One region of the Paenibacillus sp. alder61 genome, then DNA from elsewhere that is predicted to be linked to it. Evidence: predicted binding sites of a transcription regulator. Region 1 holds the regulator's gene; the other holds the start of a gene.
What was found. The regulator LexA, encoded in region 1, represses DNA repair genes until DNA is damaged. The targets are predictions, from matches to a motif close to CGAACATATGTTCG.

Region 1 (4,268 bases):
TCGAGGAAATGGGCTTTGAAATCGAAGCCTCTCACCATGAGGTGGCCCCGGGGCAGCACGAAATCGACTTTAAATATGCCGACGCCATCAAGGCGGCGGACCAAATTCAAACCTTTAAGCTCGTCGTCAAGACGATTGCGCGTCAGCATGGCCTGCATGCGACCTTTATGCCGAAGCCGTTATTCGGCGTGAACGGTTCCGGGATGCACTGTCACCAATCCTTGTTCAGAGGCGATGTCAATGCTTTCTACGACGAGAGCGATACGCTCGGCCTGAGCAAAGAAGCCCGTCATTACATGGCCGGGATCTTGAAGCATGCCCGCGCTTTTGCCGCCGTCACGAATCCGACCGTGAACTCGTATAAACGTCTGGTTCCGGGCTATGAAGCGCCGTGCTATGTGGCTTGGTCTTCCAGCAACCGCAGTCCGATGATCCGGATTCCGGCATCCCGCGGCCTCAGCACCCGTGTCGAAGTGCGGAACCCGGACCCTGCCGCTAACCCGTATCTGGCGCTGGCCGTTATGTTGAAGGCCGGTCTCGACGGCATCAAGAACGAACTGCCGCTCGTGGATCCGGTAGACCGGAACATCTATGTGATGTCTGAAGAAGAGCGCGTGGAAGAAGGCATTCCAAGCCTGCCGTCCGACTTGAAGGAAGCGCTCGGCGAATTGATTCGCAGCGAGATCATTACCGAGGCGCTCGGCGACCATGCCTTGACTCATTTCTATGAACTGAAAGAAATCGAGTGGGACATGTTCCGCACGCAAGTCCATCAATGGGAACGCGATCAGTACATGACATTATATTAATCGAGGAATCCCTTGGGGCCGTAGGCTTCAGGGGATTTTTTGTTAGGGGGCATTTGGCGGGGAGACGGTAAGGATTAGGGGTTTCCCCTATTTTGCCCCCCCGTTAAGCCACACCCGTAAGCCAGCCGGACTTTGCATTTTTGTAACCCGTAATAAAAACATCAGCATACATATAAATCTAGTGCCCTCATCAGATAACCTTGGTAACATAGAATTTCTGCATATCTGCATGTTTTTTTCTTGTTCGGAACATAAATTTAAAAATTCCTGCCATTCTGCAGGTATTTTGAACGAAACCGGCTCGTTTCTCTAAAATCGCTAGAAAAACATGCAGATTCGCATCTTTTTCGCATTCCCTCGGGTATCGGCCATAAATACCTGCAGATTTGCATCTCTTTTAAGTTGGAAGGGGTGGAATGTTCACTAGGCAGGGGAGAGCACTGGATATACTTATAGGCAACTGATGTTAACGTCGTCGTCGTCGTGTACTCGTTACTTCGAACGTAGGAGTTGTTTGAATACAACGTAATCCGTCCGCGTGCTAAACGGTTCCTTGTTGTTATTTTGTTTATTAATTGCTTATTTGGCGGACCAGATATGACGGGGGTTATCTCGCATCGTATTTAACTCCGCGACTGATGAAAATCAAGCTTTTGGGCATGCTAACGCCAAGGAGCTGATGCGATATGGTGTTCGCTTTGAAAAAATACCACCGGCGCAGACTTTGGCTGAAAAAGATCTGGCGGGAAGAACGTTCCGGCATGAAGCGGTATTTACCGCAAGACGATTTGACGACGGTCTAACCAGCCAACACTAAAAAAGGCTCCCCGGCTAAGGGAGCCTCTTCATCATACCATCTAGAATAAATTAGTGCAGGTCGCGGAATAATCCGACGACTTTGCCGAGAATAACCACATTCTTGAGCCGGATTGGTTCCATCGTCGAATTCTCGGGTTGGAGGCGGATATGGTCTCTCTCTTTGTAGAAAGTCTTCACCGTCGCCTCGTCATCTTCCGTCATCGCCACGACAATATCGCCGTTGTTGGCCGTCTGCTGCTTACGAACGATCACATAATCCCCGTTGTGAATCCCCGCCTCAATCATACTGTCTCCGACGACGGAAAGCATGAAGATTTCACCGTCCGAGGAGTATTGCTGAGGTAACGGGAAGTAATCTTCAATATTCTCGGTTGCCGTAATCGGCATGCCGGCGGTAACCTTGCCGACAACCGGAACCCGGGTCACGCTGTGGGCGAACATACCGAGCGAATCGGATTCTTCTTGTCCCAGCAGCTCGATGGCCCGCGGTTTGGTGGGATCCCGGCGGATAAATCCCTTCTTCTCCAAACGGTCCAGATGCCCGTGTACGGTAGAGCTGGAGGCAAGTCCGACCGCTTCGCCGATCTCGCGTACCGAAGGAGGGTAACCCTTCATTCGAACTTCGTTGCGTATAAATTCCAAAATAGCCTGTTGTCGGCTGGAAACCTTGGACATAACGATCATCAACCCCATTAGTAACGTTTGGAAAAATTATAACATAGAACTACCGTTCGTACAAACATAAGTTCTAAACGTTTCTATTAAATACGAACAATTGTTCTAAAAAACTATTGAATCAAACAAGTGTTCGTGTTATATTGATATCAGAAAACAAGAACATTTGTTTGGGAGTGATCGATATGCCAAGATATACTACATACCAAAGTATTTATAATAAGCCGGTTGCCCGCTCTTGGAGGGATGCCTTCGGTTTTTCTTCGGTGGAATGGACCCGGCGCATGATGAAGATTGTGTTTCTACTGATTTTGTTGACGATGACCGGTACGGGAGTGGTTTCCGCTTTTGCCGCCGCCAAAGACGGGGATTCTCATGTCAAGGAAACCGTCATTGTTACGCCGGGAGACACGCTATGGGAGATTGCGGTTGCTCATAAGCCGCGGGGGAAGGATACGCGTGTGTATGTAGAGGCTATTAAGCGGGCGAACGGATTAGCCGTGAGCGATATTCATCCTGGGGACATGCTCGTTATCCCGGATTGATTCCGATAGGCGTGGCTTGTTTAACGGCTTTCTAACCTTGTTTATATATAAGTCCTGTTTTGGTGACTATAGATGACTATATATATGAAGAAACTGAAAGAGCTTGGATTAAGGGCCGCCGCCTTGACAAGCTCTTTTTCTCATGTCAAAGTAAGAATTGTTGCCTTAAGAATAAGGATGACCAGACAGGAGGAAATAAAGTGGATATAGATACATTGGTAAAGCGAATCAATGAATTGGCCCGAAAAAACAAGACGGAAGGTCTGACGGAGGATGAAAAGCTGGAACGGGCACAGCTCCGGGAAACTTATTTGCAGAACATCCGGAACAATTTCCGCCAACAGCTGGAATCGATTGAAATCGTGGATAAATAATGCCGGCCGCAAGGCCTGGCTTACATAAACAATAGGTGTAGGAGGAAAGTTCATGGCTTCATTTGACAGGAAGGTTGAACGCAATCGGGTTCGTATGAACAAGAAAGGGAAGGGGCCTAGCCGGATCGGCGGCGGAGGGCAGGATCCCCGGTATTCGTTAGGGCCCAAAGGGGAAGGCGAGGTGTTTAGGGGAAGAAATATCCTGCTTCCGGGAGTTCTGGTTTTGCTGGCTCTCCTTTATGCGGTCGTGGGGCTGATCGGCAACGCTTCGGAAGTCAACTCGATGTTGTTCTGGGTCACCATTGTTCTTTATCTGATCTTGGCGTTGACGATTTTTCTCAGAAAGCCTTATTTGCGGATTCATAAAGGCTGGCTGTATACGTCCAAATTCAACAGAGACCGCGCGTTGGAAGCTAACAACATCAGTAAAATTAAGGTGGGCCGCGGGAAAATCACGATTATTCCGAAAAGCAAAGACGTCAATTGGGTGTTTTACCGTATGCGCAACCGTTTTGATACAGAGGCGATGGGGGAACGTTTGGAGCAGTATGCCAAACTGCATCATGTGTCCTTTGAGAAGGGATAGGGGATAGCGTAGATAAATATAACATCGGTTTTTCACAATTTTGGGGGAGCGTGTGAAGATATGTCCATTAAAGCGGTATGTTTTGATTTGGATGACACCTTGTTGTGGGATGAGCGCAGTATTAAAGAAGCGTTTGAAGCGACCTGCCTAAAAGCGGGTGAAGCGGCGGGGATTGATCCCGAAGCCCTGGAGGAATCGGTCCGCAAGGAAGCCAGAGCATTGTACGAATCCTATGAAACCTTTCCGTTCACCAAAATGATCGGGATCAATCCGTTTGAGGGATTGTGGGCGACCTTCTCGGCGGGGGAGCAGCCGGAATTCCGCCAGCTGGAACAACTCGCTCCCGTCTACCAAAAGGAGTCCTGGCGCCGCGGCCTAAAGGGGATCGGTGTGGAGAACGAGGCGCTCGCCGGGGAATTGGCCGCGCAGTTCGGCAAGGAAAGACGTTCCCGCCCTCATG
Region 2 (4,268 bases), on a different contig from region 1:
CTTCGCGTTTGCCGGGCCAGATTGACGAGGAAGTCAAAGAATGGCGGGCCAATACGCTGATGGAAATTCAACGCGAGGTCGCGAACGAAAACAGCGGAAAATACGTCGGCAAGGTTCTCGATGTGTTGGTGGAACGTTATGACGGACGTAGCGACGTCTTTGTGGGACGCTCCCAATACGACGCTCCGGAAATCGACGGGGAGGTCTACGTAACCAATTATTCCTCCGGTATCGGGGAAATCACCAAAGTGCGCATTACGCACGCTTATGAATATGATCTGTCAGGGGAGGCTGTCTCGTGAATCTGCCGAATCGGATTACACTGGCCCGGATTTTTATGATCCCGCTGATGCTGTTGTTTTTGCTTCTCGATGTTGAGTGGTTGGCTTATGAGCTAAAGATCGGGTCTTTCTCGCTTCCGCTGAATCAACTGATCGGGGCGATTCTGTTCATCGTGGCCGCCAGCACCGACGGCATCGACGGGTATATCGCCCGCAAACACAACTTAGTGACGAATCTGGGGAAGCTGCTGGATCCGCTGGCGGACAAACTGCTCGTTGCGGCCGTGCTCATCTCTCTGGTGGCGATGGGCAAGTGCGACGCCTGGATTGCCGTGGTCATCATCAGCCGGGAGTTTGCGGTGACGGGCCTTCGCGAGGTTGCGCTGCTTGAAGGTTCGGTAATCGCCGCCAGCAATTGGGGAAAAGCGAAGACGATTACGCAAATCGTCGCCATTTCGGCGCTGTTGCTGAACAATTTTCCCTTCGAATGGATTCATTTCCCGTTTGACGAGGTCGCCATCTGGCTCGCGGCGCTCATTACGATTTACTCGGGTATCGATTATTTTGTGAAGAACAAAAATGTGCTCAATTTTTCCAAGATGTAAACGGACAGCTACCCTCCCGAAGGAGATATGACGAATGAAAGCAGAAATCATCGCAGTCGGGACCGAGCTCCTGCTCGGTCAAATCGTAAATACGAACGCGCAGTATTTGTCCCGGGAGTTGGCCGCTCTCGGGATAGACGTATATTATCAGACCGTGGTCGGCGATAATTTGAACCGGCTTTCCCAAGCGATCCGTACCGCGCTGGAACGGGCGGACCTGCTGATTTTAACCGGCGGGCTCGGCCCGACCCAGGACGACCTGACGAAGGATGCGGTCGCCGCGGTATTGGGCAGATCGCTGCATATCGACCGGATGGCGATGGACCATGTGGACCGGTTTTTTGAGGGACGGGGCATCCCGATGACGGAGAACAACCGGCGTCAGGCGCTTGTCGTCGACGGGGGAACACCGCTGCCGAACGAAACGGGCCTTGCCGTCGGCAATGCCATCGCGCATGAAGGGAAGTTCTACATTTTGCTGCCGGGGCCTCCGTCGGAGCTGAAGCCGATGTTCGAACGGCAGGCCAAGCCATGGCTGCTGCAGCATGTGCTGACGCAGGAGGAGCCGCTGTATTCCAAAATGCTGAAGTTCGCCGGGATTGGAGAATCCGGGCTTGAGACCAGGCTGATGGATTTGGTGGAGAATCAAACGGACCCAACGCTCGCTCCTTATGCCAAGGAGAGCGAAGTGACGGTGCGCATCTCCACCAAAGCGCGCACGGAGAGCGAGGCCATGGCGAAGCTGGATAAGCTCGAAGCTGAGATTGCCGCGCGCCTGCCCGACCACCTCTATGCGAATGAAGATGTACCGATCGAAAAAACCATCGTGGATATGATGACCGAAATGGGATTGACGGTAAGCGCGGCCGAGAGCTGCACGGGCGGGCTGCTGATGCAGTCCATCACCAGTATCCCGGGCAGCGCCACGGTATTTCTCGGCGGCATCGTCTGCTATTCCAATGCGATGAAGGAGAAGCTGCTGAACGTTCCGCACGACCTGCTTGAGGGCGAGAACGCTCCCGGCGCCGTCAGCGCGGAAACCGCCCAGGTGCTGGCGGAACAGGTGCGGATGATCGTTGACACCGATTTCGGTCTGTCGATTACAGGGGTGGCCGGACCGGGATACTCGGAGCGCAAGCCGGTAGGCCTCGTCTATATCGGTATTTCCCGCCGCGGCGGCGAAACCGAGGTTTACGAGCTTAACCTGAAGGGGAATCGCGAGACGATCCGCTTGCGTTCGGCCAAGACGGTGCTGTACCACCTTTGGAAGCGGCTAAAAGCCGAACAGGCTGCGAAGTAAGCCGGGATTTACAGTCGGGCATCCCCTTGCCATTCGCTGATCGGGGATATATAATGGACTTACGGAAGAACCGTAGCAAACTGATTAGTTTTGCTGCGGTTCTTTTTTTGTTTTCAGTCTTTAAGCGGATGATGAAAACTCCGAATGCCTTGCGATGCCGCTCGATTTAGAAAATAAAGGTTAACCATGCGGATGGAAAGGGGGTTCGAAAAAATTACGAATGTATGTTCGAAAAAACGCTTGGCAAACGTTCCAAAACAAGGTACAATTATAAATGTAAGAAGAATTCCTTTATAATTATATTTAAGGATGTGAGCTGATTGTCAGATCGTCGTGCTGCGCTGGAAATGGCGCTTCGTCAAATAGAAAAACAATTCGGTAAAGGTTCGATCATGAAGCTGGGAGAATCCACCCATATGCAGGTGGAAATCGTTCCTAGCGGATCGTTGGCATTAGATATAGCACTCGGTACGGGAGGACTTCCTCGCGGCCGGATCATCGAAGTATACGGACCGGAATCTTCCGGTAAGACGACGGTGGCGCTTCATGCGATCGCCGAAGTTCAGAAAATCGGCGGACAAGCCGCGTTTATCGATGCGGAGCATGCGCTCGATCCTTCCTACGCCAACAAGCTTGGCGTAAACATCGACGAGTTGCTGTTGTCCCAGCCGGATACGGGCGAACAAGCCCTCGAAATCGCCGAAGCTCTCGTGCGAAGCGGTGCGGTGGATATTATCGTTATTGATTCCGTAGCCGCGTTGGTTCCTAAGGCTGAAATCGAAGGCGAAATGGGGGACTCCCATGTCGGTCTTCAAGCCCGCCTCATGTCCCAGGCTCTCCGCAAATTGTCCGGTGCGATCAGCAAATCGAAGACGATTGCGATTTTCATCAACCAGTTGCGTGAGAAAGTTGGCGTTATGTTCGGGAACCCTGAGACCACACCGGGCGGCCGTGCCCTCAAGTTCTATTCGACGGTCCGTCTTGATGTACGCCGGGTGGAAACGATCAAGATGGGCAATGACATGGTAGGTAACCGTACACGGGTTAAAGTCGTCAAGAATAAAGTCGCGCCTCCTTTTAAACAGGCGGAAATCGATATTATGTATGGTGAGGGGATTTCCAAGGAAGGCAGCATTATCGATATCGGCGTAGAGCTGGATATTGTGGACAAGAGCGGCGCATGGTATTCCTATGCGGGCGAACGCTTGGGTCAAGGGCGCGAGAACGCGAAGCAATATCTTAAAGAGCACTCGGAAATCGCCGATGTGATCGAACAGAAGATTCGTGAAGCCAGCAACCTGACGACCACGGTGGCTCCTGCTTCGTCCGGTGATTTGGAAGCTGAAGCACAGGAAGAGCAGGCGCTTTTCGAAGAATAATACACGTTTGCTGATGAAGCGCCCTGGGACCGGAACCTACCGGGACAGGGCGTTTTTCTTTAATATGCAGAATTCACCTTGGATTAGGGGGCCGAACAGAAGATGCAGAGACGCTGGGGCGGAGGGGGAAACCGACATCCCCAAAGCCGGGAGAAGGAAGAAGTGGGGGAAATTGTAGACATCTCGGAGGAAGGATTTTGGGAAGAAGCCAGAGGCCGCCGTTCGGAGGGACCGACCACCGGGGGGCGTGATGGTTCCCCATCGGAAGCGGGCGGCATCGATCGTTTTCCGGAGGACACCGAGCTGACGATCACTTCCGTATTGCTGCTGAAACGTCCCAAATTCCGTTACCGGATATCGTTCGGTCCTTACGCGCTGGAAGTCCATGAGGATGTCATGATTAAATACAGGATGATCAAGGGCGCGGTTTTTACCAAAAGCGAGCTGGAAGAGATCGTCCTCGCCGATGAAAGGCAGCGCGCCTATGCGGATGCGCTTCAATATCTCGGCCGGAAGCCCCGGACGGCTTACGAAATGACCCTCCGATTAGGCGAAAAGGGATGGAACGAAGAGACCGTCGCCGGGGTCGTTGGCCGACTGACGGAAGAAGGGCTGTTGAACGATGCCGCATACGCCCAGGAATGGGCCGGACAGCGTGTCCGCAACCGCGGCAAGGGAAAGATGTGGGTCAAGCAAGAACTGC

Region 2: recA (recombinase RecA) is a predicted target of LexA. The motif match lies at 2,404-2,417, and genes of this name have one in related genera.

Annotation. Positions count from the first base shown of each region.
Region 1 is NZ_JAIUDG010000002.1:257,492-261,759, forward strand. Features, by position in the region: gene glnA (type I glutamate--ammonia ligase) at 1-809, shown strand, start outside; gene lexA (transcriptional repressor LexA) at 1,677-2,303, opposite strand; gene LBW89_RS03115 (LysM peptidoglycan-binding domain-containing protein) at 2,489-2,848, shown strand; gene LBW89_RS03120 (DUF896 domain-containing protein) at 3,049-3,222, shown strand; gene LBW89_RS03125 (hypothetical protein) at 3,275-3,808, shown strand; gene LBW89_RS03130 (HAD family hydrolase) at 3,869-4,268, shown strand, end outside.
Region 2 is NZ_JAIUDG010000012.1:49,691-53,958, reverse strand. Features, by position in the region: gene rimO (30S ribosomal protein S12 methylthiotransferase RimO) at 1-302, shown strand, start outside; gene pgsA (CDP-diacylglycerol--glycerol-3-phosphate 3-phosphatidyltransferase) at 299-886, shown strand; gene LBW89_RS14065 (competence/damage-inducible protein A) at 921-2,186, shown strand; gene recA (recombinase RecA) at 2,507-3,565, shown strand; gene LBW89_RS14055 (regulatory protein RecX) at 3,668-4,268, shown strand, end outside.